2 regions of the Mitsuaria sp. CC2 genome follow, and region 1 is predicted to be linked to the other one. Evidence: riboswitches for the same ligand, from Rfam matches in the RefSeq annotation. Region 1 holds a riboswitch; the other holds the start of a gene.

What was found. Region 1 has a riboswitch for cobalamin ahead of PV762_RS04045 (TonB-dependent receptor domain-containing protein). Riboswitches for the same ligand answer to the same signal wherever they lie in the genome.
Region 2: it holds a riboswitch for cobalamin, as region 1 does, so the genes downstream of both, PV762_RS17685 (TonB-dependent receptor domain-containing protein) here and PV762_RS04045 (TonB-dependent receptor domain-containing protein) in region 1, are expected to answer to the same signal.

Annotation. Positions count from the first base shown of each region.
Region 1 is NZ_JARVXN010000006.1:8,178-23,948, reverse strand. Features, by position in the region: gene PV762_RS04100 (serine hydrolase) at 1-1,251, opposite strand; gene PV762_RS04095 (CPBP family intramembrane glutamic endopeptidase) at 1,387-2,274, shown strand; gene PV762_RS04090 (penicillin-binding protein 1A) at 2,419-4,890, shown strand; gene PV762_RS04085 (transporter) at 4,917-5,723, shown strand; gene PV762_RS04080 (ribonuclease T2 family protein) at 5,821-6,849, shown strand; gene PV762_RS04075 (SMI1/KNR4 family protein) at 6,945-7,499, shown strand; gene PV762_RS04070 (helix-turn-helix transcriptional regulator) at 7,588-8,460, shown strand; gene PV762_RS04065 (glutathione S-transferase family protein) at 8,481-9,119, shown strand; gene PV762_RS04060 (PEP-CTERM sorting domain-containing protein) at 9,212-10,201, shown strand; gene PV762_RS04055 (beta-ketoacyl-ACP synthase III) at 10,406-11,527, opposite strand; gene PV762_RS04050 (GMP reductase) at 11,773-12,750, shown strand; cobalamin riboswitch at 12,872-13,125, shown strand; gene PV762_RS04045 (TonB-dependent receptor domain-containing protein) at 13,218-15,119, shown strand; gene PV762_RS04040 (hypothetical protein) at 15,275-15,406, shown strand; gene PV762_RS04035 (RidA family protein) at 15,438-15,771, opposite strand, start outside.
Region 2 is NZ_JARVXN010000025.1:17,970-33,740, reverse strand. Features, by position in the region: gene PV762_RS17700 (FecCD family ABC transporter permease) at 1-289, opposite strand, end outside; gene PV762_RS17695 (ABC transporter substrate-binding protein) at 289-1,239, opposite strand; gene cobU (bifunctional adenosylcobinamide kinase/adenosylcobinamide-phosphate guanylyltransferase) at 1,236-1,808, opposite strand; gene PV762_RS17685 (TonB-dependent receptor domain-containing protein) at 1,839-3,788, opposite strand; cobalamin riboswitch at 3,919-4,188, opposite strand; gene PV762_RS17680 (hypothetical protein) at 4,184-4,693, opposite strand; gene pth (aminoacyl-tRNA hydrolase) at 4,695-5,432, opposite strand; gene PV762_RS17670 (50S ribosomal protein L25/general stress protein Ctc) at 5,605-6,225, opposite strand; gene PV762_RS17665 (ribose-phosphate pyrophosphokinase) at 6,343-7,305, opposite strand; tRNA gene PV762_RS17660 (tRNA-Gln) at 7,373-7,449, opposite strand; gene ispE (4-(cytidine 5'-diphospho)-2-C-methyl-D-erythritol kinase) at 7,488-8,570, opposite strand; gene PV762_RS17650 (lipoprotein insertase outer membrane protein LolB) at 8,581-9,162, opposite strand; gene PV762_RS17645 (tetratricopeptide repeat protein) at 9,162-10,988, opposite strand; gene mutM (bifunctional DNA-formamidopyrimidine glycosylase/DNA-(apurinic or apyrimidinic site) lyase) at 11,089-11,940, shown strand; gene mutY (A/G-specific adenine glycosylase) at 11,979-13,070, shown strand; gene PV762_RS17630 (hypothetical protein) at 13,071-14,015, opposite strand; gene PV762_RS17625 (hypothetical protein) at 14,090-14,929, opposite strand; gene PV762_RS17620 (hypothetical protein) at 15,153-15,500, shown strand; gene PV762_RS17615 (hypothetical protein) at 15,454-15,771, opposite strand, start outside.

The DNA of each region.
Region 1 (15,771 bases):
TCAGCGCTCGCCGCGAGCCCCGGGCGGCGGTGCCGATGATTCGCCGGTCTCGAGCAGCACGCCCTCGACGAACTGCTCAACCACGGGACCGTACCGTCCCGCAGGGGTCTTGTCGCCGAGGAAGGTGTTCAGATGACCCGCCGGGTCTGCCGGTCCGTGCTTCTTGTTGGTCAGCAGGAGGAGATAGCGACCGCTGGCGAAGTCCAGGACGGCGCACTGACCGGTCCAGCCGGTGTGCGCCACGACCTCGCCGGGCTCGCGGTGTTGCGGCAGCAGCTTGCCGAACAGGTGTGAGGTCGCTTCGGTCGGCAGCCGCCAGCCCAGCGCGAAGCTGCGGTCCGGGTTGAAGGTCTCGCGGAAGAGCGCCACGGTCTCCGGCGAGCACAGCTTGAAATCGCCGTGACGTCCGCCGTTGAGCATCAGCCGGCACAGCCGTCCGAGGTCCGAGGTCGTGGAAAACAGTCCCGCGTGCCCCGACACCTCGCCCATCGCGTGGAAGGCCTTCTCGTCGTGCACCTCCCCCTGCAGCGTGTGGTTCCGGATGTTGGGAAACCACACGTGACCGTCGCGCGTGTTGCCGCAGCGCTCCGTGGCCATGCAGTCGCTCGCCCTGAAACCGTTGTGCAGCGGCCGGTAGCCGGTGCGCGACAAGCCCATCGGGGCATAGATTTTCGCCGTTGCCGCGCGGTCGAGCGGCTGTCCGGTCACCGCCTCGATGACGGCGCCCAGGGCCATGAAGTTCAGGTCGCTGTAGGTGATGCGGGTGCCCGGCGGCGCGTCCATCGGCACCTGGCCCAGCATCCGCACGGTCGTCTCCCGATCCTGCGAAAACAGCGCACCGGCGCGCACCGGGTCGTGAAAGGCCACGCCGTCGGGGAAGGCGGCATGGCCCATCAGGTCGCGCAGCCGGATGTCGCGCTTGTCGCTGACATCCAGCGCAGGCAGGTAGCGGGCGACGGGGTCGTCGATACGCAGCGTCCGGTCGTCGACCAGTTGATGCATCAGCGGCAGCACCGCGAACACCTTGGTGAGGGAGGCCAGATCGGCCATCGAGTCCGTCCGCATCGGTTCCGGCACGGCCCGCACGGCCATGCCGTCATAGCGCCGTTGGTGTCCGTACGCGCGCTCGTCCCGCGCACGGTGCCGGTCGCCGACATGCAGCACCGCGCCTGCAAGGCCCGAAGACACGCTCTCCAGGACGGTTTCTTCCATCGCCGCCGTGGTCGGGAACGGCGCGGCACAGGCATACATGGCTTCTCCTGCCAATGAAGACGCGCGTGAGTGCCCCACCCCGCTCCGGAGCCCATCCGGAAAGCCGTCATCGCCGCTTCGTGGATACTGCGGCGCGATTGCCTTCCGACCACCCGACGCCGTCCCCGGATTCCGATGCCGCTCAGCCACCTGCTCCTGTGCCTGTCGATTGCCGCCGCCCTGCTGCCGGTGCGCGCGCCCTGGCCCTGGCTGTCGCTGCTGATCATGGCGGTCACCGCCGGCCTGGTGCACGGGCAGCTCACGATCGCCGCGATGGTGCCCGTGGCCGCGCTGGCCGCCCTCGCCTGGATGGCGATCGAGGCCCGGCACCGTCCGCGCCGCGAGGCGGTGCTGATGTTGCTGATGCTGGTGATCGGCTTCGCGCTGGCACTGCACCTGCTGCCGGGCTTCCTGAATCCGACCTACCTGGCCACGACCTCCGACGCGAAGCCGCCGACGCTCAAGTACCTGAATTTCGACAAGGGCGTCGCCGGCATGCTGATGCTGGCGGTGCTGGCCTCACAGCAGCGGCGACGGTCCGAAGGGGTGTTGTCGGCGCCCTCCGAAGACCTGCCGGGCCTGCCGCCGGGCCGACCGGCCTGGGCGCTTTGGGCGGTGCTGGCCGCGACGCTGGCCCTGCCCTGGCTGGTGGCCGTCATCGGCGGCCTCGGCCGGCCGACGCTGCGCTGGCCGGACAACGCGGGGCTGTTCCTGGCGGCCAACCTGTTCCTGACCTGCGTGGCCGAGGAAGCGGCCTTCCGCGGCGTCATCCAGGGCCTGCTGGCGCGCCGCCTGGGTACCGACCTGCGCACCATGAACGGCTGGCTGCCGGTGCTGCTGGCGGCGGTGCTCTTCGGACTGGCCCACGCGGCCGGCGGCACCGCCTACGTGGCGCTGGCCATGCTGGCCGGTCTGGGCTACGGTCTGGCCTACACGCTGAGCGGGCGCATCGAGGTGGCCATCCTGCTGCACTTCGCGCTCAATGCGCTGGTCTTCCTGACCTTGAACCTCGGGCACGGTTGATGCCCTGCCGGCCGGATCCCGCCCTGTCCTCCACCGTGGGTCGGCCGTGTGTCTTCTGTGTACGGATTGTTGCCGTGCGCACCGGGCCCGGGACAGCACCGGATGTCTGACGATAATCCGCCGACCTGAACTCGTGCGCCCCGCATGCAGCAGATTGCCCAATTCGCCCGCCACCTCGCCCGCGCCCTGGCCGGTTTCTTCCTGGCGCTCTGGCGCCGCACGGCGCCGCTGCGCGATTCGCTGCGCCAGCTGCCCACCTGGAAGCGCATCGCCGTCTGGTCGGGCGCCGGCCTGCTCGCGCTGACGCTGCTGGTGGCCGGCGCGGCCGCCGTGATCTGGCCGGGCCTGCCCGACCTGGACCGGCTGACCGACTACAACCCCAAGCAGCCGTTGCGGGTCTACTCGGAGGACGGACAGCTGCTCGCCGAGTACGGCACCGAGCGCCGCAGCTACCTGCCGCTGGAACAGATCCCCAAGCAGATGCAGCAGGCGCTGCTGGCCGTGGAGGACGCCAACTTCTACGACCACCAGGGCGTCTACGTGCCGGGCATGCTGCGGGCGTTCTGGGTCAACCTGTTCTCGTCCTCGCGCAGCCAGGGCGCGTCGACCATCACGCAGCAGCTGGCGCGCGACCTCTACCTCACGAAGAAGAAGCTCTACACCCGCAAGGTCGTCGAGATCCTGCTGGCCTTCAAGATCGAGAGCCAGCTGTCCAAGGACAAGATCCTCGAGGTCTACATGAACCAGATCTATCTGGGTCAGCGGGCCTACGGTTTCGAGGCGGCGGCGCAGGCCTACTTCGGCAAGTCGCTGAAGGAGCTGTCGACGGCGGAGACGGCGATGCTCGCCGGACTGCCGCAGAGCCCGTACCGCGCCAATCCGATCACCAACCTGAAGCTGGCGCAACGCCGCCAGGCGACGGTGCTGCTGCGCATGGTGGACGTCGGCATGATCACGCCGGAGCAGGCCAAGCAGGCCAAGGAAGAGCCGCTGAAGCTGCGCACCGTGCAGGACCAGCGGCTGCCCTACGGCCAGTACGCGACCGAGATGGTGCGTCAGGTGGTGCACGCCCAGTACGGCGAGGACGCCTACAACCGCGGCTTGCGGGTGACGACCACGCTGCGCATGGACGACCAGATCGCCGCGTACAAGGCGCTGCGCCGCACGCTGATGGACTACGAGCGCCGCAAGGCCTGGCGCGGTCCCGAGGGCGACGTCGACCTGCCCGACGGCATGGACGCGCAGGAACAGGACACGGCGATCTCGCAGGTGTTCAACGAGCATCCGGACAACGACGACCTGCGCACGGCGGTCGTCACCCAGGTCGCGAACAACAAGCTCCAGGCGAGCCTGTCCGACGGGGACGACATCGAGATCCAGGGCGAAGGCCTGCGCTCGGTGCAATCGGCGCTGTCGCCCAAGGCCAAGGCGGACCTGCGCATCCAGCGCGGCTCCATCATCCGCGTGCTGCGCGGCGCGCCGACCAAGGCGTTTCCCAAGGGCGCCTGGGTGGTGACGCAGTCGCCGGAGGCCGAAGGCGCGCTGGTGTCGGTCGAGCCCGACAGCGGCAAGATCCTGGCGCTGGTCGGCGGTTTCGACTTCAACCGCAACCAGTTCAACCATGCGACGCAGGCGTGGCGGCAGCCGGGATCGAGCTTCAAGCCTTTCATCTACTCGGGCGCGATGGAACTCGGCGCGAGCCCCGCGACGCTGGTCGACGACGCACCCATCTCGGTCGGCGATTGGAACCCGCGCAACTCCGACGGCAACTTCGACGGTCCGATGACGCTGCGCCAGGCGTTGGCCAAGTCCAAGAACATGGTCACGATCCGGGTGCTGGAGCAGCTCACGCCGGCGCGCGGCCGGACCTGGGCCGGCAAGTTCGGTCTCGACGTCGACAAGCAGCCGGAGAACCTGACGCTGGCGCTGGGCTCGGGCTCGGTGACGCCGCTGCAGATGGCGAGCGCGTATTCGGTCTTCGCCAACGGCGGCTACCTGCTCAAGCCGCTGCTGGTGACGAAGATCGTGGACGCGCAGAACCAGGTGCTGTTCCAGGCGGAGCCGGAGAAGCTCACCGACGACCGCCGCGCGATCAGCGAGCGCAATGCGTTCATCACCGGCTCGCTGCTGCGCGAGGTGGCGATCCGCGGCACGGCCTACAAGGCAAGCGCGTCGCTCAAGCGCTACGACCTCTACGGCAAGACCGGCACGACGAACGACGCGGTGGACGCGTGGTTCGCGGGCTTCCAGCAGCGCGTGGCGACGGTCGTGTGGATCGGCTACGACCAGCCGCGCAGCCTGGGCGCGGGCGAGTCCGGCGGCGGCATCGCGCTGCCGGCGTGGATCGACTACATGCAGGTCGCGCTGAAGGACATCAAGCCCGCCGAGATCCAGCCGCCCAAGGACGGCGGGCTGGTGCAGGAGGAAGGTCCGTTCGGTCCCGACTGGGTGTTCAGCGAGTATGCGGGCGACGCGGGTCTGAGGACGATCGGGCCGATGCCGCCGCCGCTGCCGCCTCCGGACGCGGCGTCGGACGCGGCCTCGGGGCCCGCAGGGCGTGCCTCGGGCGTGCCGCCGTCCTGGTGGATGGGCGGCGATCGCAGTGGCGGACAGTGAGCGGCGTGCGACAGGGAGCTCTGGCAATGACGAAGACGCGGGTGATCGTTGCTGCGCTGCTGACGGCGGCGGTGGGCGCCGCGCGCGCGGCGGATGAAGCCGCAGAGGCCATCGAGCCGGATCAACCCGGCATCGTCGAATCGAGCAGCACCGTGGGCAAGGGCCGCGCGCTGCTGGAGACCGGCCTCGGCTACCAGCGCGACAAGAGCGACGGCGTGCGCAGCCGCCTGTGGTCGACGCCGACGCTGCTGCGGTTCGGCTTTGCCGAGGACTGGGAGTTCCGCCTCGAGACCGATGGCTACCAGCGCCTGCGGGCTTCGGACGGCGGCGGCACGGTGAAGGCCAGCGGCTGGGCCGACACGGCGCTCGGCGTGAAATGGCACGTGCAGGACGGCGACGCGGAGCGCAACACGCCGGGACTCGCCTGGCTGCTGAACGTCGACATGGACAGCGGCTCCTCGGCGTTCCGGGGTCAGGGCTTGCGTCCGTCGCTGCGGCTGACGGCGGAGTGGGACTTGCCGCGCGACTGGTCGGCCGGCCTGATCGGCGGTCTGTATCGGGACAGCCGCGATGACGGCAGCGGCAAGCACTTCGTCGGGGGCATCCTTGGCGCCTCGCTGGGCTGGCCGATCGCGCAGGCCTGGAAAGGCTACGTCGAGGTCGCGGGCGACCAGCTCGCGTCCAACCGCAACGGCGGGCGGAGCATCTCGGCGGGCACGGGAGTGACCTGGCTGGTCGACCGCCGGCTGCAGCTCGACGCGTCCATCAACCGCGGGCTGACGAAGCAGACGGCGGACTGGGTGCTGGGCGTCGGGGTATCGATCGGTTTCTGAGCCAGCGGGTTGCCGGATGTGAGCCACGGGCTCATTCCCCGCAACGCCCAGATGACGTACAAAGCCGGCTGTCCTGACAGCACCATTGATCGACACCATGCGCCTCGCTCTCCGAATCGCCGCCCTGTCGCTGGTGATCAGCGCCTTGCCCTCGGCCAGGGCCGATCCTGCGAGCGGCACCTTCACCGCGTCGCGCGCCTGCGAGGCCTTCCAGTCGTTCAGGAAGAGCACGAACCCGGACGGCGCCAAGCTGTCGCCGGGGACGGGCTACACGATCCTGGAATCGCACAACGCGGGCTGGACGCGGGTGCAGGTGCCGGGCGCGCGACCGCCGGAGCGCTGGGTGCAGAACGACTGCGGCGCGGCGGCAGGCGGCGGCGCCTCGCCCCCCGCGACACCGATCGGCGCCCGTAGGCCGTCGACCGACAACGCCGCTGGGAATTCAGCGGCGAACAGCGGTCAAGCCATGTGCAAGACGCCGGACCAGTACGACAGCTTCGTGCTGGCGATGTCGTGGCAGCCCGGCTTCTGCGAATGGACGGCGGGCGGCCGGCGCGGCAAGCCGGAATGCGAGGCGATGGAGGACGGCAAGCTCAAGGTGACCAACCTGACGCTGCACGGCCTGTGGCCCAACCGGCAGCAATGCGGGATCAGCTACGGCGACTGCGGCAACGCGCCGATGACGCTGTCGAAGGAGACGATCTCGTACATCGGCCCGTGGATGCCGAACTTCCTCTACGAGAAGGGCTTCGGCGAGCACGAGTGGCGCAAGCACGGCACCTGCCAGACGACGCTGAATCCGGACGCGTACTTCCGCCGCGCGGTCGACCTGGTCAAGCATTTCAACGATTCCAGCGCCGCCAAGTACATCCGGCAGAACATCGGCGGCGCGATCTCGCGCAACACCTTCTACGAGAAGCTGAAGGCCGAGACCGGCACCGACGCCTATCGCGACAGCGTGAAGCTGATGTGCTCGGGGCAGTACCTCACCGAGATCCAGGTGAAGCTGCCGCGCGATTACAAGGCCGGCGGAACGCTGAAGCAACTGCTCGGCGATCAGCCCAGCGGCAGCGGCGGCGGGACCTGCCGCCGGGATGAGATTCGGATCGAGGCGAGCGGGCGGTGAGCCTGGCACATCGACCCCATGACTGAAACGTTCCTGCGACTGTGGATCACGCAGGACCTACTGAGACAAACGGATTCCGAGCCATCAAGCATTCAATGACGACGCAGTGGCAACGCATCGAGGAAGCGCTGTCCACCCTCGGCTGCCTGACCGAGATGGCCCTGCAACCAGGTGCTCAGCCGGGATGGATCGCCGAGCTGGAGCGGCACCTCGGCGTGACGCTCCCTGACAGCCTGAAAGCCTTCCTCGCCGTTCATGACGGTCAGGATGGCAACCACGGGTTGGTCGGCGGCGAACATCTGCTGTCGGTCGACGGCATCCGCAACGAGTGGTCCAACTGGCGAGAAATCGACGAGTCCGACATGAACGCCGACAGCGCCCAGTTCATGACCTCCGAGCCGCCGGGATACATCAAACCGCTCTACACCCATCGGTCGTGGATCCCCCTGACGAAGGACTGGGGCGGCAACCACTACGGACTGGACTTCGATCCGGACGAGAAGGGTCGCGTCGGCCAAGTCATCAAGTTCGGTCGCGATGAAGACGAGAAGCGCCTCATCGCCGAGGACTTCGATCGCTTCGTGGAACTCATCGTCGCCTCCCTCGCCGGCGCCACGTGGGATGGGGAGCAGCTCCATTCGGAGCTCTGATCGGATCGGCACCAAACCTGACCGTTCCCGCACCGCTGTTCACGCGGTGCACCGCTAGGATCAATTCATCCCTTCACGAGGATTCGAATTGAAGCCGAGCACCATCCAGGCCCCCGACGGGTCCGCGCTGGCCCGGGAGATCCACGGCCGACCCGGCATCGGCGTCTCGGCCCATGTACTGCAAGGGCGTGGACTGCGGATCCTGCGCATGCGCGTCGACCAATCCGCGCTGATCCTCGTCGACCGCGGCCTCAAGACCGTCAAGCCGGCCCGCGGTTCAGGCGTCCGGGCCCGACCCGGGCAGGCGTTGCTGTTGAGCGGACAGCAGACCGTCGATTTCACCAACGACGTCGCCGAGGGCGAGCACTACGAAGCGCGTTGGCTGGTGTTCGACAACGCGTTGCTGGACGACGCCTTCTATCGTGAGACGGCGGCACGAATCGCGTCCGTCGATGCACCGTTGGCGCCGGTGCGGTTGCTGGCGCGGGTACGGACAGGTCTGGCCGATGCCTTCCAGCGTGGCCGGCAAGCCCTGGCCCCCGATCCCGCACTGCCCAACGCGGTCGCACGCCAGCGTGTGCTGGAGGTGATGCACTGGTTGCTGGAGGATGGCCTGGTGCTTCGGTCCGCACCGACCGAGATGACCGTCTCCGTCCAGATCCGCGCGCTCATCGCGGGACGGCTCGATCACGACTGGCCCGCCGCGCGCGTGGCGCAGGCGCTGGCGATGTCCGAAGCGACGCTGCGACGCCGGCTCGCCGCCGAGGGCGAGTCGATGAGCGCGCTGATCGTCGACGCCCGCATGGCTTCCGCGCTGACCTTGCTGCAGGCGACCACCCAACCCGTCTCCCGGATCGCGAACGCCGTTGGTTACGACTCCCCGTCCCGCTTCGCCATCCGGTTCCGCGAACGCTTCGGCTTCGCCCCCACCGTCGTCCGTGGCCACGAGCGGGCGGACTGACTCTCCTTCATCGACCCCACATGATCACCATCCATCACCTCGGCCATTCCCAGTCGGAACGCATCCTGTGGCTTTGCGAAGAGCTCGGCATTCCCTACGAGCTTGAGCGCCATACCCGCGATGCCGTGACCCGGCTGTCGCCGCCCGAACTGAAGGCCAGGCATCCGCTGGGTGCAGCGCCGCTGATCGAGGACGGCGATCTGCTGTTGGCCGAGTCGGCCGCGATCGTCGAATACCTCATCGCGAAACACGGCGGCGGCCGTCTGAAGCCCGGTCCCGACCACCCGGACTTCGCGCCGTTCCTGTACTGGTTCCACTTCGCCAACGGCAATCTGCAGCCGGTGATGCTGCGGCGGATGACGCTGGGACGCGCGTTGCCCACTGACCATCCCGTCTTGGCGGCGACACAGGAGCGGCTCGACAAGGTGCTGGTGCTCGTCGAGGAGCGACTCGGTCAGGCGCCCTACTTCGCGGGCGACGAGTTCACGGCGGCGGACATCATGAGCGTCTTCTCGCTCACGACGATGCGGCTGTTCCTGCCGATCGACCTGGCGCCGTATCCGAACATCCGACGCTATTTGCAGCGTATCGGGGAGCGTTCCGCCTACCGGAATGCCATGGTCAAAGGCGATCCGGATCTGACGCCGTTGCTCGCCTGAACGCTTGGCAAAGCCCCCCCGGAATGAGCGGGATCGTCAGCCGACGACGGTGATAGCGTTCGGCCGCGATTCCATCCACCATGAGGTTCCAGATGATTTCCCCGACGATTCGTGTGTGCACCGCGCTACTGCTGGCCATTCTGACCGACGCGTCCTCAGCCGCCGCAACCACGCCGGGCAATCTGTTGATTTCGAACTCCTACGACCAGACGATCACCGAGTACACCTGGGACGGTCAGGTCGTGCAACGCTTCGACATCGCACTCTGGGAACCGGAACTGCGGTTCAGGCTCGGCGACTTGGTTCAGGCCGCCAATGGCACGATCTACGCCTTCTCGGGCGATCTGGATCCGGCCTTGACCTCGCTGAACCCCAAGACCGGCATCCAACGCAACTTGCCGATGCCCGACATCAGCACGTATCCCGCGCCCGGCACCATCGCCACGAAGGGCAACTATCTCTTCCTCGGCGATATGGAAAACTGGAGCTCTCCAGGCCGTGGCATCGTCCGCTACAACATCGACACCGGCACCACCGAGCGGTTCGCCTCGGGCCTCTCCTTCAGTCAACTCACCATCGGTGGAGACGGTCTGCTTTATGCGGGGTCCCAGACGCTGCAGGTGTACGACCCTGCGACCATGTCGCTGCTGCGGACCGTGGCGGTCGGCGACCAGTTCGCGATCTATGCCGCACCGCACACGGTGGCGGTGGACGCGCAAGGCGTCATCTATGGCGCCACGGGCGACGGGCGCATCAACAAGTACTCAGCGACCGGTACGCTGATCTCATCGCTGCAGACGCAGGCCCAGATTGAAGACATCGAAGTGGACGCGCAAGGGCGCATCGTGATGACCACCTGGGACGAGACGGTCTACACCACGGACACCTCGCTCAGCGCCCTGCATGAATTCAAGGTGCCGACCCTGCTTACCCTCAACATGCGCGTGGCATTCGCCGTCGCGCCGGCCGTGCCGGAACCGTCGACCTACGCTTTGATGCTCGCGGGCATCGGCGCGGTCGGCCTCGCCGCGCGTCGTCGGCGGACGGCAGACCGGATCGCCGGGCCCGGGCGCGCCGCCTGACAGCGCATTGGCCAGAGGCCTGCCTACCAGCGGGCCATGGCGAAATGCGATGATGGCCTCCTCCACGGTCGCATGCGTCGAAGGCCAGTCCTTACTGCCGACATGCGCCATGTAGGTGTCCGAACCCGCCTGCACCGCCATGCCCGCATGAGCGCTCCCGTTCCTCGGGAGTCGCCCGGGCCGGCCCACGGGCCGGCGTGGCGCTCAGCGCTTCCTGACGATCACGCTGCCCACCGAGTACCCCGCGCCGAAGGAGCAGATCACCCCCAGGTCGCCCTGCTTGAGGTTGGCGCGGTGCTCGTGGAACGCGATCACCGAGCCGGCCGAGGCCGTGTTCGCATACGTGTCCAGGATCAGCGGCGCGATCTCCGCGCCCGCCTCGCCGCCGACCAGCTTCTTGATCACCAGCTGGTTCATGCCCAGGTTGGCCTGGTGCAGCCAGTAGCGGCTCACGTCGTTCGGCTGGATGTGCAGCGCGGCCAGGTGGTTTTCGATATGCGCCGCGGCGATGGGCACCACTTCCTTGAAGACCTTGCGGCCCTCCTGGCGGAAGGTCTTGTCCCGACCCTCGGGATCGCTGTCCTCGGCCTTGTTCATGAAGCCGAAGTTGTTGCGGATGTTGTTGGAGAACTGCGTCGCCAGCTTGGTGCCCAGGATCTCCCACTGCTCCGGCGCCGTCGCCAGATCGGCGCGCTCGACGACGATCGCCGTGCACACGTCGCCGAAGATGAAGTGGCAGTCGCGGTCCTTCCATTCCAGATGCGCCGACGTGATCTCCGGATTCACGATCAGCACGCACTTCGACGCGCCCGAGCGCACCGCGTTGTAGGCCTGCTCCAGCGCGAAGGTCGCCGACGAGCACGCCACGTTCATGTCGAAGCCGTAGCCCCCCGCGCCCAGTCCCTGCTGGATCTCCACCGCCATCGCCGGATACGCGCGCTGCATGTTCGCCGCCGAGCAGAACACCGCGTCCACGTCCTCGGGTTTCCTGCCCGCGGCCGCCAGCGCCTTGCGCGCCGCGTCCACCGCGATCTCCGCCATCAGCGACAGCTGGTCATCCGCCCGTTCCTCGAAGCGCGGATACATGCGCGTGGGGTCCAGCACGCCCTCCTTCTCGATCACGTAGCGCTGCTTGATGCCCGAGGCCTTCTCGATGAACTCCACGTTCGAATGCACCAGCGCCTCGCGCGTGCCGGCGGCGATGGCCTCGGCGTGCTCGGCGTTCTGCAGGTCCACGTAGCGGTTGAACGAGTCCACCAGCTCGGCGTTGGTGATGACGTGCGGGGGCTGGTAGAGACCGGTGCCGCTGATGACGACGGAATGCATGTGGCTTGTCTTCTGATGTCGCCCGTTGCAGGGCCAAGGGGGCGAAGTTTAGCGAACTGCGCCCAAAAGCCCCCGGACGATGCATGTTGCACCGCAGCGCGGCGACGGCGCCCCGCAGGATGCGTAGAATGGGTCACCGGGCCCAAATTTTGGGACCCGGTTTTTTATGGCCGGGTCTCAAGTCAAGCGCTCGCAGCCCAGGGCGTGCACTGCATCAACGCAGCCCGACTTTGCGACTTTGGACCATGGAAATCTTTGACTACGACAACATCCTGCTGCTGCCGCGCAAGTGCCGCGTGAACAGCCGCAGCGAGTGCGACACCTCCGTCGAGTTCGGCCCCCGCCGCTTCAAGCTGCCGGCGGTGCCCGCGAACATGAAGACGGTCGTCGACGAGTCCATCACCGAATGGCTGGCCGCCAACGGCTACTTCTACGTGATGCACCGCTTCGACCTGGACGCCGTCGCCTTCGCCCGCACCATGCGCGACAAGGGCCTGCTGGTCTCGATCAGCGCCGGCGTCAAGGAAGCGGACTACGCCATCATCGACCGCCTCGCCGCTGAAGGCGTCGGCGCCGACTACATCACCATCGACATCGCCCACGGCCACGCCGACGCCGTGCAGCGCATGATCGCCCACATCAAGCACAAGCTGCCCGACACCTTCGTCATTGCCGGCAACGTCGGCACGCCCGAGGGCGTCATCGATCTCGAGAACTGGGGCGCGGACGCGACCAAGGTCGGCATCGGTCCGGGCAAGGTCTGCATCACGCGGCTCAAGACCGGTTTCGGCACCGGCGGCTGGCAGCTCTCGGCCTTGAAGTGGTGCGCCCGTGTTGCGACCAAGCCCATCATTGCCGACGGCGGCATCCGCCACCACGGCGACATCGCCAAGAGCGTGCGCTTCGGCGCCTCGATGGTGATGATCGGCTCGCTCTTCGCGGGTCATGAGGAGTCGCCGGGCCACACCGTCGAGGTCGACGGCAAGCGCTACAAGGAGTACTACGGCTCCGCGTCCGACTTCAACAAGGGCGAGTACAAGCACGTCGAAGGCAAGCGCATCCTCGAGCCCGTGAAGGGCCACCTGGCCGACACGCTGCGCGAGATGGAGGAGGACCTGCAGAGTTCCATCTCCTACGCCGGCGGCCGTGCCCTCGGCGATCTGCGCAAGGTGAACTACGTGGTCCTGGGCGGCGAGAACGCCGGCGAACACCTGTTCATGTAAGCCCCGAGGCCCGCGCACATCGAGCCTCACTGGGGCCGGAATGATGCTGGGGGTTCCCGGAGGGATGCCCCCTGCATCGTGGAGTGCCCGCGCCAGGCGACACGAAGTCGAGGGGCCTCCCGTTATGATCCCGCCCGTTGGTGCTTGCGCCCGGCTCCCTGCCGGCGCAGTTCAACGGGAATCAGGAGGGGCCGCACCCGTGCGGTCGCTGCCCCAACCTGAGCTGCCCCCGCAACGGTAAGCGGAAGGCGCGCCTCTTCTGAGAGTTGAAAGCGCGCGGCTCGTGTCTGAACACCACTGGACGGTCGTCCGGGAAGGCAACACGGGTTCATTCTTCCGACAGCCCGGATACCGGCCAACAGGCGGATCGTCGCCGTGCTTCCGGGGCATCCCTGAAGGACGGCGCGTCCATTCCGCATGCGGCCGCGGGGAAGCGGCCGTCTGCCGTTGCTTTCCGAAGTTCCGACATGCAAGCCTCCTCTCCCCGCGCCACGCTGCGCGCCGTCGCCCGTGCGTCCGCGACCGCGCTGGTCGCCCTGCCCGCCCTGTCCCTCGTCCCGTCGATCGCGTTCGCGCAGTCCTCGCTGGATCCCGTCATCGTCATCGGTACCCGCGAGCCGCAGGCCCTGAGCAAGAGCGTCGCCGACGTGGTCCTCATCGATGCGGGCACGATCCGAGACAGCGGTGCCGGCAGCGTCGAGGAGCTGCTGCGCCGCTACGCCGGCCTGCAGATCACGCGCAACGGCGGCCCCGGCCAGAGCGGCGGTTACATCCTGCGCGGTGCCAACACGACCGGCACCGTGGTGATGATCGACGGCGTGCGCGTCGGCTCCGCGACGCTGGGCCAGGCATCCCTGGAATCGATGAGCCTGTCCAACATCGATCGCATCGAGGTGCTACGCGGACCGGCCTCCGGACTGTACGGCGCGGACGCGGTCGGCGGCGTCATCCAGATCGCGACGAAGAAGGGCCGGGGCCCGCTGAACCTGACGGCCAATGCGGCGATCGGTGAATACGCCTCGCGTCTCGGCGACGTCGGCATCAGCGGCGCGCAGGCCGGCTTCGACTACGCGGCCAGTCTGAGCCGCGAGACCAGCGACGGCACCTCGGCCATCCGTCCCAACGACATCAACGGCTACTACAACCCCGATCGCGACGGCTTCCGCCGCACGACGGGATCGGCGCGCCTCGGTTTCACGCCGGCGGAAGGCCATCGCATCGGCGTCACCGCCACGCAGAGCAAGCTCAACGCGCAATACGACAGCGCCAACTTCGGCGGTCCGCCGGATTACCTCAGCGATCCGACGCCGGACTTCCGCAACCGCCTGACGACCCGCGTCGTCAGCGCCGATTACCGCGGCACGCTCTCGCCGATCTGGACCACCACGGTGCAGCTCAGCCACGGCCTGGACGATTCGCGCAGCGGCGCGCCGGATCCGGCGCGCTTCACGACGAAGCGCGATCAGGCGACGTGGCAGAACGCGTTGCGCCTTTCGCCCGACCAGCAGGTGGTGCTGGCCTACGAGCACCTCACCGAACAGGCCGACGGCGTCACGACCAACACGCTGAAGCGCAAGAACGACGCCTACATCGCGGGTTACTCGGCCCAGTTCGGCCCGGCCTCGCTGGAAGCGAGCCTGCGTCACGACGACAACAACGCCTACGGCAAGTCCACGACGGGCAGCGTCGGGGCGAGCTACGCGCTGACCTCGACGCTGAAGGTTCGCGCGGTGGCAGGCAAGACCTTCCGCGCGCCGACCTTCAACGAGACCGACTATCCGTTCTACGGCACGGCGGTGAAGCCCGAAGACGGCCGCAGCGTGGAGCTGGGCGTGAACTGGCGCTCCGGCGCGAGCAGCGCCGCGGCGACTGTCTACCGCAACAAGGTCGACAACCTGATCGGCTACAACCCCGATCCGGACGGCACGCAATGCCCGCCGGGGTATTTCGGATGCTCCTACAACGTCGCGAAGGCCAAGCTGCAAGGCGCGACGCTGAGCGGCGCGCACCGCTTCGGCAACCTGAGCCTGAGCGCGACGGTGGACTTCCTCGACGCCAGGGACGAGCAGACCGGTTCGCGCCTGCCGCGTCGGGCGGCGCATCAGGAAAGCATCTCGGCCGACTATGACACCGGCGTGTGGGGCCTCGGCGCGTCGCTGACGGAAGTCGGCGCGCGGCCGGATGTGGGCGCGCAGCTCGGCGCGTACACGGTGGTGGACGTGCGCGCGACCTGGCGCTTCCTGCCGCAATGGCGCCTGGAGGCCAAGATCCTCAACGCCGCCGATCGCGATGTGCAGCCCGTCTATTCGTACCAGGGTCTGGGCCGTCAGGCGTGGGTCGGGGTGCGGTACGACATGAAGGGCTTCTGAGCGCTTCGACGCCGATCAGCGCCGCATCGCGAGGCAGCCGCGCGGCATTCGCTCGGCGTCGATTCCAGTGGTAGCGATGCCACTGCGGCGTCATGACGCGTCATGTCGAAGGCAATTGCGAGCGGAAGGTCGGCAACGCGACCGAATCCGGTCCCATGTCGACGGGTCGCGTCTGCCCGGAGGGCTACACGCTCACGGACCGGCGCTACGTTGTGCTGGTCACGTCCGATCGATACAACAAGAGCACGCGCGTCCCGACGGCGCTGGTCTTCCGTCCGGCGCAATGAGCGCGGCGCGGCGCGGCGTTAAGGCACCGCGTTAAGGCGCCGCGCGGACGGCGGTGCACTCCACCTCGACCCGCGCGCCCAGCGCGAGTCCGTTGCAGCCGAACGCGCTGCGCGCCGGCAGCGGCCGGTCGCCGAAGAACGCGCGGTAGACCTCGTTGAAGACGCCCCACTCCGCCATGTCGGCGAGCATCACGGTGCAGCGCATCAGGTGCTCGACGCCGAGGCCTTGCGCTTTGAGCGCGGTCTCGATGTTGCGCAGCGTCTGCAACGCCTCGGCACGGATGCCTCCTTCGACCAGCGCCAGCGTGCCGGGCTTGTTGCCCAGCTGACCCGACAGGAACACGAACGGCCCAAAGGCAGTGCCC
Region 2 (15,771 bases), on a different contig from region 1:
AGGCGCCCGCCGAGCAGCCCAGCAGGTAGGGATCGGCGAGCGGGTTGCGGAACAGGCCCTGCGCGATCGCGCCGGCCAGCGCGAGCAGCGCGCCGGCGAGCCAGGCACCGAGGGAGCGCGGCGCGCGGATGTCCCAGAGGATCATGCGCATGGTGTCGCCGCCTTCGGTCCACGGGCTCCAGCCCATGCTGCCGATGGCCAGCCCCAGGGCGAGCAGCACGGCGCCGAGCAGCAGCAGCGCCGTCAGTTGCGCCGCGGTCTTGGCGGAGCGCAGGGAAGAAGCGCGCATCAGCGCATGCCCCCCGGCGGCGCGTTGAAGGGAACTGTGGGCAGCGGCACGGGACCGGCCGCCGCTTCGCGCAGGCAACGCGCCATCAGCGCCGCCGCTTCGGACATGCGAGGCCCGGGTCGTACGAGGACGTCGGACTCGGACGGGATCCAGACGCACAGGCGCTGGTGCTTGACCGCGCGGATCGCGGGCCAGCCGGGGCGCTGCGGCAGTCCGGCGGCGTTGCGCTGGCCGACCATGATGACCTGCGGGTCGGCACGGACGATGAATTCCGGGTTGAGCTTGGGGAAGGGACCGAGCTCGGACGGGATGATGTTCTTCGCGCCGAGCCGTGTCAGGATCTCGCCCATGAAGGAGGCGGTGCCCGCGCCGTAGGGGCCGGCGTCGACTTCGTAATAGACGCTCAGGCCGCGCGCGCCGGGCGGCAGTGTGGCGGCGCTCTGCGCGATGTGGCCGTCGATGCGGTTCCACAGGCGGCGCGCGTCGTCCTCCTTGCCGAGGATCTGCCCCACCTTGCCCAGCACGCGCTGGACGTCGTTCATGCTCTTGGGTTCGAGCGCGACGACCTTCAGCCCCAATCCTTCAAGGCGATCGATGACGCGCGCGGAAACGCCCAGCACGACGACGTCCGGCTTCAGCGCCACCAGCGCCTCGATGCTGGTGTCGTCGAGGCCCCCCAGGCGCGGCAGCTTCTGCACGCTCGCCGGGAAGTTGGAGAAGCGGTCCACGCCGACCACCTTGGCGCAGTCGCCGAGCTCGCAGATGGTCTCGGTCAGCGAAGGCAGCAGGCTGACGATGCGCCGCGGGACTTCGGGGAGCGTCACCGTGTGGCCGCGGTCGTCCTTCAACGTGATGGGCGCGGCGAGGGACGCCGTCGCGAGCACTCCCAGCAGCGCGCTGCCCACCGCGAACCTGATGGCACCCTGCATCCGGCGTTTCATCGACCTCATCCGTTGTTCTCCTCGTCGTCCAGCGTCTCGACCGGCCGTGTCCACGGTTGCCCCGCCACCATCAGGGTCAACTCGCCGCATTGCCGCGCGACGAGCTGGTTGAGCCATCCAAGTTCGTCCACATACGCGCGCACCTCGCGCCCCATCGGCATGACGCCCCAACCGACCTCGTTGGAAACGAAGACGACCGGCGAGGCCAACTGCGGCAGGAGACGCTGGAGGTCGGCGCATTCGCCGCGCCAGTTTTCGAGCCGCGGCGTGCCGTCCATCGGCATCAGCCAGTTCGTCAGCCACAGGGTCAGGCAGTCGACGACCACGAGCCGCGTGGGCGAGGAGGCCGCGCGGAGCGCCTCGCACAGGCGCAGCGGCGCCTCGACGGTGTCGAACCCCTCGGGCCGGTCGGCCTGGTGACGGGCGATGCGGTCGCGCATCTCGTCGTCATGGGCCTCGGCGGTCGCGACGACGGTGACCCGGTGCCCCGGCTTCCGCGCCCAGCGCAGCGCGAGGCGCTCCGCGTGGCGAGACTTGCCGCTGCGCTGGCCGCCGACGATGAGGTGATGAAGGGACATCCCGGTCTCCGTGTGACTGAAGGTCCGACCTTACAGCGACGGGGAGTAGCGCAGCATCACGAACCAGGTGCGCGGCGCCTGGTTGTAGTAGTTCGCCGTCTGGTAGGCACGGTCGAAGACGTTGTCCACGTTGAGCTGCACGCGCCACGCCTTCGCGAACGCGTACTGCGCGTCCACGTTGAGCAGGCCATAGCCGCCCAGGCGCGTCGTGTTGGCGGCGTCGTCGAAACGCTTGCCCGAGCCGACGAGGGTCGCGCCCAGCGTCCAGGCCTGCAGCGAGGTCTCGGCACGCAGGGTGCCGAAACGCTTGGCCCGACGCTGGAGCACGCGACCGGTGTTGGCGTCGGTCGGGTCGAGGAAGTCGACGGTGGCGCTGAGGTTCACCGGTCCCAGCGCCGCGCCGCCCTTCAGGCTGGTGCCCTTGAGCAGGGCGCGCGCGACGTTGCCGTAGCAGCCGGTCTTGGACGGACAGGTGCCCGCCGCGCCGAAGGCGATCAGGTCGGTGACGCGGTTGTGGAAGGTGGTGACGGCGAAGTCGAGATCGCCTTGCGCCCAGGCGAGTCCCGCCTCGCGGTTGTGCGCGCGCTCGGGGCGGAGTTCCTGCACGCCGGGCAGCGAGGTGGTGGGGCCGTAGACGCTGCCGCGCTGGTACAGCGTGGGGGCGCGGAAGGCGCTGCCCGCGGAGGCTGTGACGCGCCAGCCGCCGCCGAGCTTGAAGCCGGCCGCCAGATTGCCGGTGTCGACGTCGCCGAAGTCGCTGTCGTCGTCATGCCGGCCGTGGGCCTGCACGCTGAGCGCGCCGAAGTTGCCGAGGTAGCTCAGGCCGAGGGCGTTCTGGCTGCGTGTGCTTTCGCCGCCGCTGACCAGCGCGGTGTTGACCAGGCGATCCTCGCGACGCTCCAGCACGCCATTGAGCTGATGCCGTTCGTTGAAGCGGTAGAAGCCCTGCAGCGAGGCGTTGCGGATGCGCGTCTTCGTCAGGTAGGGCGCACTGGGCTTGGTCTCGTAGTTCTCTTCGGACTGGCCAGCCGACAGCTGCGTCGACAGGGCGTCGGACCACGTCGACTTCAGGTTGAGCTGCGCCGCCAGGGTCTCGGTGATGCCGCGGTCGTCGGCGTTCTTGCCGGCGTCATAGCCGGCGTCGCCGCGGCTCTTCAGGCCGACGAACTCCAGGCGCTGGCCGTCGGCGACGCGGCCGCCCAGGCGCAGGCTGCCGCTGTAGTTGCGCCAGCCGTCGCGGTCGGGGTTGTAGCTGGCGTTCGTCGTGCGCGAGTAGACGTTGAAGCCGGTGCCGCGGTCCATGGAGAGCGCGCCCGCGTAATCGAAGGCGCTGGAGCCGCCGTTGACGCCGACATCGGCCCTGACCTGGCCCAGGTTGCCGCCGCCCAGGCCGAGGTCGATCTGCGGCCGGCCCTGGCCCTTGCGCGTGAAGATCTGCACCACGCCGCCGATGGCGTCGGAGCCGTACAAGGCACTGGCGGGACCCTTGAGCACCTCGATGCGCTCGATCTGCGAGACGGGCAGGTTCTGCCAGCTCGCGCCGCCCGTGGACTGGCCGTCCACGCGCACGCCGTCGATCAGCACCACGGTGTGACGCGTCTCGGCGCCGCGCAGGTAAAGCGAGGTCGAGTTGCCAGGACCGCCGTTGCTGGTCATCTGCAGTCCGGCGACGTTGCGCAGCAGGGTGGCGATGTTGCCGAAGCCCTGGCGCTCGATGGTGTCGCGGTTGATGACGGTGAGGTCGGCGGCGACGTCGGACAGCTTCATCGGGCTGCGCGTGCCGGTCACGGTGACGTCGTCGAGCCGGCTGGCGGGGGCGCCCGGGGGGGAGGTGGAAGGCGAAGCGGGGGATGCGGATTGCGCGTACGCGACCGGGGAGAAGGACGAGAGCGCCACGAGCGTCGACAACGAGAGCGCCAACGGGGTGAAGACGGGCAGCGAGCGGGCACCAGTGCGCGCGCGCGAAACGAACGGAAGCATGAGGGACGGACCAACGACGGAATTCAGACGCCTGCTCACCCGCAGGGCTTCTGAGAAACGGCGTCGCCGGCTCGTCGTCGGGATCGTCCTCGTGACAGCTGGAAGCTCACGGAGGACGCGTCGCGATCGGCAGGAGACGCCACCTGTTGGCCGGTATCCGGGCTGGTGGCCGCTGCCTGTGTCCTTCCCAGCGCGCTCGCGCCAGTGGACATGGGGACAGGCAGTGCCGGCTGCCGCCCGGAGTTCCTTCGTCAGGATCCCGGGCGCGCGACCGGCGGCCACTTACCGTTGCGGGGACAGCTCAGGTTGGTTCGCGCATCGGGGATGCGACCGCTTCCTGATTCCCGTTTAACTGCACGGACGCAATGTCCGCGCGAGCACCAACGGCGCGCATTCTAGCGAGGTGCGGACGCCGTGGTGTCGCCACCCGTCGTGGGCCTGGGCTGCAGCGCGCCGTCCGGCGACTTCGGCACCTTGGGCTTCTTCTTCGGCGGCTTCTTCGGATCCTTGGGCTTGGGCTTCTTGGGATCCGCGGGTTTGGCCGGTTTCGTCGCGCGCTGACCAGGCAGGCGACCGTCGATGCCGGCGGCCTTGGGCGGCGTCTTCGCCGCCTGGCGATCGCGCTCACGCTCGCGCGCGGCGAGCTCGCGCGTCTCCTCGACCGTGCGCTTGCGCGCGGCGTCGGTCTCCTTGGGATCGACCTTGTCCTTCGGCAGTTCCGCGCGCCAACCCTGGCCGTCGGGACACGGCGTCTCCCGCAAGTCGTGACCCTCCGGGCCGCAACGGTAGAAGCCGAAAGTCTTCTCCTGCTGCGGGGGCGCTTTCGGCACGTCCTGCGCGTGCGCCGCGCCAGACATGAGGACCAGAACAGCAGTCATCAGCATCAGTGCGGCGCGCGCGGACATGTCAGTCTCCGGAGGTCGGGGGTGGGGCAGGGGGAATGGAAGCGGAACTTGCGGGGGCAGGTGTTGCCGTGCCGGCAACTGGGGCGCCAGCGGTCGGCGCGGCGCCGTCGGCACCGGGTTTCGGCGGCAGATTGGACGGTCTGGGAGGCTTGGGCCGCGGCGGCTTGGCATGCAGCAGGGCCACGGCCTTGGCCATGTCGCCGCCGGTCATCAGCTTGAAGGCCTCGAGCGACTTGCCGATGCTGTCCTCGACCGCCTGGCGCTCCGCAAGAGGCGGCTTGCGCAGCACGTAGCCGGCGACCTCGTCCCGGTGGCCCGGATGGCCGATGCCCAGGCGCAGACGCCAGAAGTTGCCGCTGCCGAGCTGGGCCTGCATGTCCTTCAGTCCGTTGTGGCCGGCGTTGCCGCCGCCCTGCTTGAGCTTGAATTCGCCGGGGGCGATCTCGAGCTCGTCGTGGATCGCGAGGATCTCCTCCGGCGCGATCTTGAAGAAGCGCGCGAGCGCCGCCACCGACTTGCCGGAGAGGTTCATGTAGGTCATCGGCTGCAGCAGCCAGATCGGACCCGGTGCGCCCGGCGCGTCGTTGACGCGGGCCACTAGGCCCGAGTACTTCGTGTCCAGCTGCGGCGAGGCCTTCAGACCGCGCGCCAGCGCGTCTATCCACCAGAAACCCGCGTTGTGCCGGGTGTCCTCGTATTCAGGGCCGGGATTGCCCAGGCCGACAAAGAGACGAATCATGGAGCGCGATTATCAGTGTCGAGCGCAAAAGCAGAAGGCCCCGCGAGCGGGGCCTTCTTCAGAGGGATTGCCCCGCAAGCGGGGCATCCTTCCAGGGGGATGCCACCCCGGAAGGGGGCATTCCACACTGCGGACACGCGCCTCGTCAGGCGCACGTCCGGAGAGGAAGAAATTACTTCTTCTTCTTTTTCTTGTCGTCGGCGGCCGGAGCGGCGGCCACGACGATGACTTCTTCCGCCGCGGCCGGGACCGGGGTGGCGACGACCGGGTTCGGCTTGCCGTGCGTGACGATCTTGATGTGATCGGCCAGCTTCAGGTCGTTCACGTGGATCGAGTGACCCATCGTCAGACCGCTCAGGTCGACTTCGATGAACTCGGGCAGCTGTTGCGCCAGGCAGGAGATTTCCAGCTGGGTCAGCACGTGGTTCACGGTGCCCTTGTCGGTCTTGACGGCCGGCGACTCGGCTTCACCGACGAAGTGCAGCGGCACCTTCTTGGTGATGCGGGTCGTGGCGTCGACGCGCTGGAAGTCCACGTGCAGCACTTGCTGCTTGTACGGGTGCATCTGGAAGTCACGCAGCAGCACTTGCGTGGTCTTGCCTTCCACTTCCATGTCGAGGATGGAGCTGTGGAAAGCTTCCTTCTTCATGGCGTGGTACAGGGCGTTGTGATCGACCTCGATGACGGCCGGCTCGCCGGCACCGTAGACGATGCCAGGAACCTTGCCAGCGTGACGCAGGCGGCGGCTCGCTCCGGTCCCCTGCAGCTTGCGCTCAAAAGCGACGAATTTCATATCAATCTCCAAGATGGACGGAGCGCCAGGATTGACGCTCCGGGTGAAGGCCCCGCGACCAGGTACCTTCGCGAAACGGCCGCTGTCCTCGCGAACAGCGGCCGGTACAGGAAGCGATCAGAAGTTGTTGTTCTGCTCGCTGAAGAGGGAGGTCACCGACTCACCGTCCGAAATGCGGCGGATGGTCTCGGCGAACAGGAAGGCGACCGACAGCTGGCGGATCTTGCCGCAGGCCTTGGCGGTTTCCGACAGCGGGATCGTGTTGGTGATGACGACCTCGTCCAGCATGGAACCGGCGATGCGCTCGATCGCCGGGCCCGACAGGATGGGGTGGGTGCAGTAGGCGAAGACGCTTCTGGCGCCGCGTTCCTTCAGCACTTCCGCCGCCTTCACCAGCGTGCCGGCCGTGTCGATCATGTCGTCCATGATCACGCAGTTGCGGCCGTCGATCTCGCCGATGACGTGCATGACTTCGGAGACGTTGGCCGACGGACGGCGCTTGTCGATGATCGCCAGGTCGCAACCGAGCTGCTTGGCCAGCGCGCGGGCGCGCACGACGCCGCCGACGTCGGGGCTGACCACGACCAGGTCGCTGTAGTTGCGGGCCTTCAGGTCCGACAGCAGCACCGGGGAGGCGTAGATGTTGTCGACCGGGATGTCGAAGAAGCCCTGGATCTGGTCCGCGTGCAGGTCCATCGTCAGGACGCGCTCGACGCCGACGGTCTCCAGCAGGTTGGCCACGACCTTGGCCGAGATCGGCACGCGCGTCGAACGCGGACGGCGATCCTGGCGCGCATAACCGAAGTAGGGGATCACGGCGGTGATGCGGCGCGCGCTGGCGCGCTTCATCGCATCGACCATGATCAGCAGTTCCATCAGGTTCTCGTTCGTCGGCGCGCAGGTGGGCTGGACGATGAACACGTCGCGGGCGCGGACGTTCTGCTGGATCTCTACAGCCACCTCACCGTCGGAAAAACGACCGACCACGGCCTTGCCGAGCTCGAGGCCCAGGTGCGTGGCGATTTCTTTGGAGAGGGTCGGGTTTGCGTTACCCGTGAAGAGGACGGTATTGAGCAGCACAGCGGGCCATCCTTAGACTTATGGCCCGGTGGCCAACCCAGCGGGTCCCGGATTGAAACTGAAAATTTGGCAGGGGAGGAAGGACTCGAACCCTCGCATGTCGGAATCAAAATCCGATGCCTTGACCAACTTGGCGACTCCCCTACACCGGACACTGTTCGTGGAACAGCACCCTACAACCTTCAATCTTCGGCCCAGCCCCGCAAAGGGTGAACCGACAGACTGCGACACATTCTTCCGACCCAACCTTCGGGGAGTTTTTCGAACTCGCCTTCCGGTGTCGCCTTGAGATTACTCTCCAGGCCGGAAACTGCATCTCTCTTTTCCGCTGCGATCTGCAATGCATTCAGCGAGGGTCGAACTATAGCAAAAACTGCACTGCCTGAGCCCGTCATACGAGAATTTTCGTAGCGGGCCTGCAACCATTCAAGCGCCTTCGATACTTCGTGGCTCACAGATTCCGCGGGAGGTTGCAGATCATTTCTGCCCCATCCTTCGTACAACTGCTGCACGGGTATTTCCAGCGTCTGGTGGTCGCGGCGAATACTGCTTTTCAGCGTATCGGTCCGTCCACCGCAGCTATTGACTTCGTTACTCTGAGATTCTGTTTCCAGAAGCTCTTTGCTGCGTCCGTCATTCGCTGCAGGAAAGCCCGCTACTATAGCCACGCTTTCTGATCTTTGCAACAGCGGGCTGGAAAAAATTTCCTTGGTGCCGATGCTCGCCGCCGGTTTGACGACCGCGAGCCGCAGCGCCGGGACCTCGATCGGGGTCAGCACCTCGCCGATGCCTTCGACGAAGGCATTGCGGCCGCCGACGAAGAAGGGCACGTCGGCGCCCAGCTTGAGCGCGATCGGCAGCAGCCGCTCGCGCGACCAGTTCAAACCCCACAGCCGGTTCAGCGCCAGCAGCGTGCTGGCCGCGTCCGACGACCCGCCACCCATGCCCGCGCCGGACGGCAGCCGCTTCTCGATGTGGATGTCCGCCCCGAAGGCGCAGCCGCTGGCCTGTCGCAACGCGCGCGCGGCGCGCAGGCACAGGTCGTCCTCGGGCAGTGCGTCGCCACGGTCGTGACGATGCAGGGCGCCGTCGTCGCGGCGCTCGAAGTGCAGCGTGTCGGCCCAGTCGATCAGAACGAACAGCGACTGCAGCAGGTGATAGCCGTCGGGCCGCTTGCCCACCACGTGCAGGAAGAGGTTGAGCTTGGCCGGCGCCGGGACGTCGTAGAGCGCCTTCAAGGGAGTCGCGGAAGAGGAGGGAGTCATGACAGGGACATCAGGGCGACGCCGGTGCGTCGAGTTTCAGGCGCAGCGTGGCCAGCGGTTCGGAGCCGTTCGGATTCATCCGCTGGGCGGAGATCAACTGCACGTCGAAGCGGCGCAGGTCGACCTGCCAGCCAAGCTGCTGGAAGCCCGACTCGCCTGCGGGCCGCGACGGCGCCTGCGGCCAGGGCCGTCCGCGCAGCCAGTCGAACAGCGCCTGCAGCGGCAGCGTCTCGCCGAGCAGTTCCTGCGTCAACGCGTCGATGTCGTCGTAGGCGCGGTCGCCGTCGGGCGTCTTCACCCAGGCCGAACCGGGCTGCCACGACACGCGCGCCACCAGGCTGCCCATGGGGGTGCTCATCTCCAGCTGGCCGCGGCGCGGATCGCCGAGCAGCTCGAAGTTGGCGTTGACGTTCTGTCCGCGCTGGCCGCCCGCGCCCGGCGGCACGATGAGCCCGAACTTGCCGGTCAGCCGCGGCGCGTCGGCGAGCGCGGCGCCATCCGCCCCGGTCGCCTTCGACAGCGAACTGCAGCCGGCGAGCGCGGTGACGCCGAGGAGTGCGAGCGCGCCCGCGCTGAACCGCCGCCGACGCATCAAGGACGGACCTGCAGACGTTGCATCGCCGATTGCAGCGCCTCATTGCCCGGATCGCGGCGCTTGGCGTCGGCGAAGACGCGGCGCGCCTCATCCTGCTGGCCGGCGGCCCAGAGCACCTCGCCCAGGTGGGCGGCGATCTCCGGATCCGGGCGCGAGCCGTAGGCCTGGCGCAGCAGCCGCTCGGCCTCGCCGAGGCGGCCCAGTCTGAACTCCACCCAGCCCATGCTGTCGACGATGAAGGGCTCGCCCGGCGCGAAGCTCAGCGCTTTCGAGATCAGGTCGCGCGCCTCCTGCAGCCGTTCGTTGCGATCGGCCAGCGCGTAGCCCAGCGCGTTGTACGCGTGGTAGTGCTGCGGCTTGAGCTGGATCACCTTCTGCAGCAGCGCTTCCATCTCCTGCGCGCGGCCCAGCTTCTCGGCCATCATCGACTGCTCGTAGAGCAGGTCGGCGTCCTCGGGCGCCTGCTTGGCCGCGGCGCCGAGCAGGTCGTAGGCGGCCTGCCACTGCTTGTTGTCGCGCAGCAGCTGCGACTCGGCGAGCGTGCGGGCGCGGCGGTCCTGCTCGCGATCGGCGGGCAGCTGGTGCAGCAGCTTGCGGCCTTCCTCGAGCTTGCCCTGGCGCGCCAGCAGCGAGGCGCGCCGGTAGGCGATGTCCAGGTTGCCCGGGGCCGCCTCGATGGCGGCCAGGCGCTTCTCGGCGGTCTTGAAGTCGCCGCGCATCTCGGCGGCCTGCGCCAGCAGCAACTGCCCCTGCTGGTTGGCTTCCCGCTCCCCCTTGTCCAGGCCGGCGGCGGCGATCGCGCGCTCGGCCAGCGGCGAGACGGCCGGCTTCTCGACCAGCTTCATGTAGCGCTGCAGCGCCTCCTCGGCGACGTCGGGATGCTGCAGGTCCAGTTCCAGCGAGCCCAGCGCCAGCCAGTGGCCGGCCTCGTCGGGCGACTGCTGCGTCAGCGTGCGGAACTCGCGCGCCGCGTCGCCGGGACGCTGGGCGCGGGCGAGCGCGCGGGCGTAGGCCAGTCGCAGCGACTGCTTGTCGGGCTTGGCCTGCAGCTCGGCGGTGATCAGCGCTTCGGCCTCGGGACGGCGCGGCAGCAGCTCCAGCGCCATCAGCAGCGGTTCCTCGCGGTCGGGGAAGTCCTTGGCGGCCGCGCGGACGTGGATCAGCGCGGTCTCGTAGCGGTCGGCCTTCTTGGCGAACTCGGCCAGCACCAGCAGCGAGGCGAAGCGGGTCTCGGGCTTCGCGGCGGTCTCGCGCAGCAGGGGCTCGAAGGCTTCCAGGACGCGGACCGGTTCCGGCGCGCGCTGGAACAGCGCGGGCAGCGCGGCGATCAGCGCGCCGCGGCCGTCGGCCGGCGTCATGGCGAGCAGCGAACGCAGCACCGGCGGGATCTCGGCGGGGCGGTTCAGCAGCGCCAGCAGCTGGATCTGCGTGCGGTGCGCTTCGACGGAGGTCGGGATGGCCTCGCGCCAGGCGCGGGCGGCGATGACGGCCTGATCGCCGGCGCGCGACTGCAGCGCGATCTGGACGACACGGCGGAAGAGTTCCTCGTCGCCGCTGCGGCGGGCGGCGTCGAGCAGCACCTGGAAGGCGACGCCGGGTTCGCCGCCCTGGAGCTCCATCTCGCCGATCAGCAGCTGATAGAACATCGGCGCGTCGAGGTCGGAATTGACCACGGGGGCGGAGGCGGCCGAGGCGGGTGCAGCGGGGGCGTCGGCGGCGGCCGGCGCGGACGGGGGCTGGGAGGGAGCGATCTGGGCGTGGGCGGCGCAGCTCAGGGCGAGGGCGGCGGAGAGCCACCAGCGGTGGCGCACAAGGGCGGACATGTCGTGACTCCTGAACTGGGCGGGAAGGCTCCCCGGGGCAAACCGTGGGCCGCGGACCATTCTAGGGACCCGGGAAGGAGGGCGCGCCTATGATTCCGGGATGCCCGAGTTACCGGAAGTTGAAGTTACACGACGAAGTTTTGCGCCGGCCATTGCCGGGGCGCGCGTGCTGGACGTGCGGCTGGGAAAGCCGCTGCGCTGGCCGCTGGGCGTCGCGGCCGACCGGCTGGTCGGCCGGCGCGTCGGCGAGGCCGTGCGGCGCGGCAAGTACATCTGGCTGCCGCTGCGGGCGACGGCCGAACAGCCCGGCCATGCCGACGAGGAAGAGGGCGGCCTGCTGCTGCACCTGGGCATGTCGGGGTCGCTGGCCTTCCGCGAGCAGCAGCCGCCGGCGGGGCCGCACGATCATTTCGAACTGGTGACCGACCGGGGCGTGCTGCGGCTGACCGATCCGCGTCGCTTCGGCGCGGTGGTGTGGTCGGACGGACTGGATGTCGAACCGGCCGCCAAGCTGCTGGGGCGCATCGGGCGGGAGCCTTTCGACATCGAGTTCCATGGGCCCTACCTGCATGACGGCTTCCGCGGCCGGCGCGTCGCGGTGAAGCAGGCGATCCTGGCCGGCGACGTGGTCGTGGGCGCGGGCAACATCTATGCGTGCGAGGCGCTGTTCATGGCGGGCGTCGACCCGCGCGCGCCGGCGGGCAAGCTCAGCAGGCCGCGCGCGGCGAAGCTGGCGGGCGCGCTGCGGCAGGTCCTGGGCGAGGCGCTGGAAGCCGGCGGCAGCACGCTGCGCGACTTCAAGGACGCGCACGGCGTGGCGGGGAGCTTCCAGATGCAGGCGCGGGTGTACGGCCGCGAGGGCGAGCCCTGCCGGACCTGCGGCACGCCGATCCGGCGCATCGTGCAGGGGCAGCGGTCGACCTTCTTCTGCCCGAGCTGCCAGAAACGATGACGCCCGATCCGCGAGCCGAGTTGCCAGCCTTGAAAGACCTGACCCCTGCGCAAGACCCCCCGCCGAAGGCCCCGATGACCGACGACGAACTGGACGCCCGCGTCGAGGGCGTGCGCGGCGATTTCGCGTCGCGGCTGCTGGCCTGGCAGCGCCGCGACGGCCGGCATGACCTGCCGTGGCAGAACACGCGCGATCCCTACCGCGTGTGGCTGTCGGAGATCATGCTGCAGCAGACGCAGGTGACGACGGTGCTGGGCTACTACCGGCGCTTCCTGGAGCGTTTCCCCGACGTGGCCGCGCTGGCCGCCGCGCCCAACGACGAGGTCATGGCCGCGTGGGCCGGACTCGGCTACTACAGCCGCGCGCGCAACCTGCACAAGTGCGCGCAGGCGGTCGTCGAGCGCCACGGCGGCGCCTTCCCGCGCAGCGCGGCGGTGCTGGCGGAGCTGCCCGGCATCGGCCGCTCGACGGCGGCGGCGATCTCGTCGTTCTGCTTCGACGAGCGGGTCGCCATCCTCGACGGCAACGTCAAGCGCGTGCTGGGCCGGCTGCTGGCCTTCGATGGCGACCTCGCCTCGACGGCGCAGGAGAAGCGGCTGTGGCGCCGCGCGGAGACGCTGCTGCCGGTGTCGCCCGCGGACATGCCGGCCTACACGCAGGGGATGATGGATCTGGGCGCGAGCCTGTGTTCGACGCGCAGCCCGCAGTGCCTGCTGTGCCCGGTGGCCTCGCTGTGCGCGGGGCTGGCGGAGGGCGACCCGACGCGGTATCCCATCAAGACGAAGAAGCTCAAGCGCGGCCAGCGGGAGAGCTGGTGGCTGTGGCTGGAGCACGAGGGCCGGATCTGGCTGCAGCAGCGGCCGGCGGAGGGCGTGTGGGGCGGGCTGTGGACGCTGCCGCTGTTCGACGACGAGGCCGCGCTGACGGCCCAGAGCGCGGCGCTGGGCGTGGCGGCGCCGGAGACGCTGCCGCGGGTGAAGCACGTGCTGACGCACTTCGACTGGCTGTTGCACCCGCGCCGCGCGCTGCTCCCGCGCGAGACCCGTCCGGCCGGAGACGGCGTGTGGGTCGCGCGGGAGCGGCTGGCGGCGTACGCGCTGCCGGCGCCGTTGAAGAAGCTGCTGGACTGATCAGCCCGGCGCGCCGGTGCCGGCGGGCCAATCGCGCTGCAGGAACTTGAAGTTCACCGTGTCCAGCTCGGCGATACGGAGGGACCGATTGAAGCGCTCCAGCTTCGAACGGATTGTCGTGATTGCCTGGCTGACGACGGCGTCAGCCTTGGCGCCCCCGCCCGCCGCCCGAAGCGCGCGGGCCTCGGCCTTCCGTGCCTCGGCCAGCAGGATTCCCAACGTGTGACGGACATAGCGCGCGTGCCCGCCCGCTCCCCCGACGGCGTCGGGCGCCGGCTTGTCGAACAGCTCGTCCCTGCATTTCTCGGCGGACTTGATGTCGTCAGACAGCTGCGACAACTCGACGCGCATCGGCGACCGGACGGTCGCGCGATCCTGCCTGGCGGCGGCCTTGGCCTGCTGGGACCCGGGGAACGGGATGTGGCGGACCAGCGCCTTGCGCGCGGACTTCGCGGTTCGCGCCAGATGCGAGAGCGCACTGTGCAGCACGGTGGACGGGGAGACCTTGCCGGGCGCGGACCGCCTGTGCAGGGGCGACGTCGTCGCGGGATGCAAGGCCGCGGTTGGCCGGTCGACGGGCGGGATGATCCCCTGGCGCGCCAGGAACTGGCGGACATAGGCGGTCCGCTTCTGGATCTCATTCACATGCTCGCCCATCCGATCGAGGCGACCGTCGTCGAGATCGCCGTGGGCCGCGTTGATGCGCAGCTGTGCCCCCTCGGCATAGTCATGGGCGGCGGCGACCTCAGGGTTGGAGAAGCGGGCGGATGGTCCGAGGCTGGCGAGCGCCGTGGTGAGCCGGTCGAGTTCCTGTTGGTCCGCGCAGAGGGCGGAACGGTGACTGGCAACGAGTTCCTGGGCATCGAGTTCGGCCGGAGCGTGATCGGTGACTGCATCGATGCGCGGATCGTGCCGGGGGGTCGTGGATCGAAGAACGGAGGGCATGTGGAGAGTCCTGGGCGATGGCGGCGGACAGGATGAGTTGCCCGCCGCAGCGGCAAGTTCGCCAGCGGCTGACATCACAGCGTCCAGTCCTCCGGCACCGCGAGCGGTGCACCGAACGGCAACCGGAATTGACGCGTCAACAGCTGATCGACCTCGTGCAGACCGTGGTCCAAGGTCTCCAGCCCTGCATTCAGTGGCTCGACATCACCTGCCTTCAGCAGGGAATGGCATTTGTTCATCATGGCTTGACCATGATCCACCAGGGCTTGAGCGCTGTCGCGGATCGTCGCGCGCGAAGAGTCGCCCAACGGCAGTTCCGGGATCAACGCGATGGCGACGCGGATGCGTTGCTCGGCCGTTTTCAGGCGCTCATGGGCGCGCACCAGCGCCTTGACGCGGAACTCCATGCCGATGATGTCCTCGAAGGGGTTGAGCGGGTCGAGCTTGGGTCGATCCGCCAGGCGCCTGCACGCATCGGACAGCTCGTTCAACTGCAGCCTCAGCGGGCTGTGCTGCGACAGCATCGGCAGGTCGCGCCTGACTTCCGCCAGAAGGTCGTTGACCCGCCGCAGTCGAACGATGCCTATGGGGGAAATCAGGCCTTCCCTGTGCGCTTCGGCGATGGCCGCCTCGTCGTCATCGAGTCGGCGGGCCCGGAGGGCTTGAAGCGCCTGGCAGGGGGTCAGAAGACCCCGGGCATGGGGCCGGTGCACCAGCTTGCCGGCCTGCCTGCGAAGCAGCCCCAGCAGCTGCGCCGGCTTGCGCAGCAGGACGTGGGGTCGGCCACCCCCGGCGTTCTTGAGGGAGTGACCGGGATCGCAGCCTCGGCCCAGGCGCGACGCGGGCGGCGCGTCTGATGCGTCGGGAATGGGAGAAGAAGATGCGGAGCGGAAGCTGGAGGAGAAGATGCGCATGGACGATCGGAAGACAGGACGGGAACCGGCGGGTGCCGGCTGCCGTCAGTCGAGCGAGGCTTGCGGTCGAGCCGCGTGAGCCGGCCGCACGGATGCGTGGGGCGCGGAGGCGGGCGCCCTCATCCGGGGTGGCGGGTTGGCGAATTCCAGGCAAGGTGTCCGCGGCTCGCGCTATGCTCGCGCGGTCGCCGCACAGCGGCTTGTCGAGACCCTCGAGGACACCATGTCGAACGCCGTCAAGCCGGGTCGCGCCGCGGCCATCAAGAGCGCACTGGAATCGGCCTTCATCGCGCTGCTGGCCAGCGGGGCGTGCCTGTGGTTCCTGATCAGCGAGACCCAGGCGTCCGACGACGGCGACCCGGCCAGGCTGACGATGTTCTCGATCGGACTGGGCGCGGCGCTGTGCGCGCACCTGGTCTACATGGCCATCGCGGCCAGGCGCGCGGAGCGCAGCCCCACGCTGTGGATGATCCTGATGCTGGTGCTGATGCCCTTCGCATCGGTGGTGCTGGGCATCCTGCTGTTCAACCAGGTGCAGGAGATCGAGCACCAGGCGGTCGAGCAAAGCTGAACATCGCGCTGCTGCTGACTCGCAGTTCGTGGGCACGGGCTGCCCAGCCGCGCACCCGCGCCTCGCGTCGTTCGAAGCGCTCTTCCAGTGTCGCGATCTGCGCTTCGAGCCCGGCGATGGTGGCCGGTCTGGCCCGACGCTGATGGGCATCGCGGCTGATGCGGTCGAGTTCTCCGATGACGGCGTCCAGCTGTTGACGCAGGTCCCGGAAATGCGACGGATAAGGTTCGCTCATCGCCTTCAACTGAATGGCCCGCTTGACCAGCAGGCC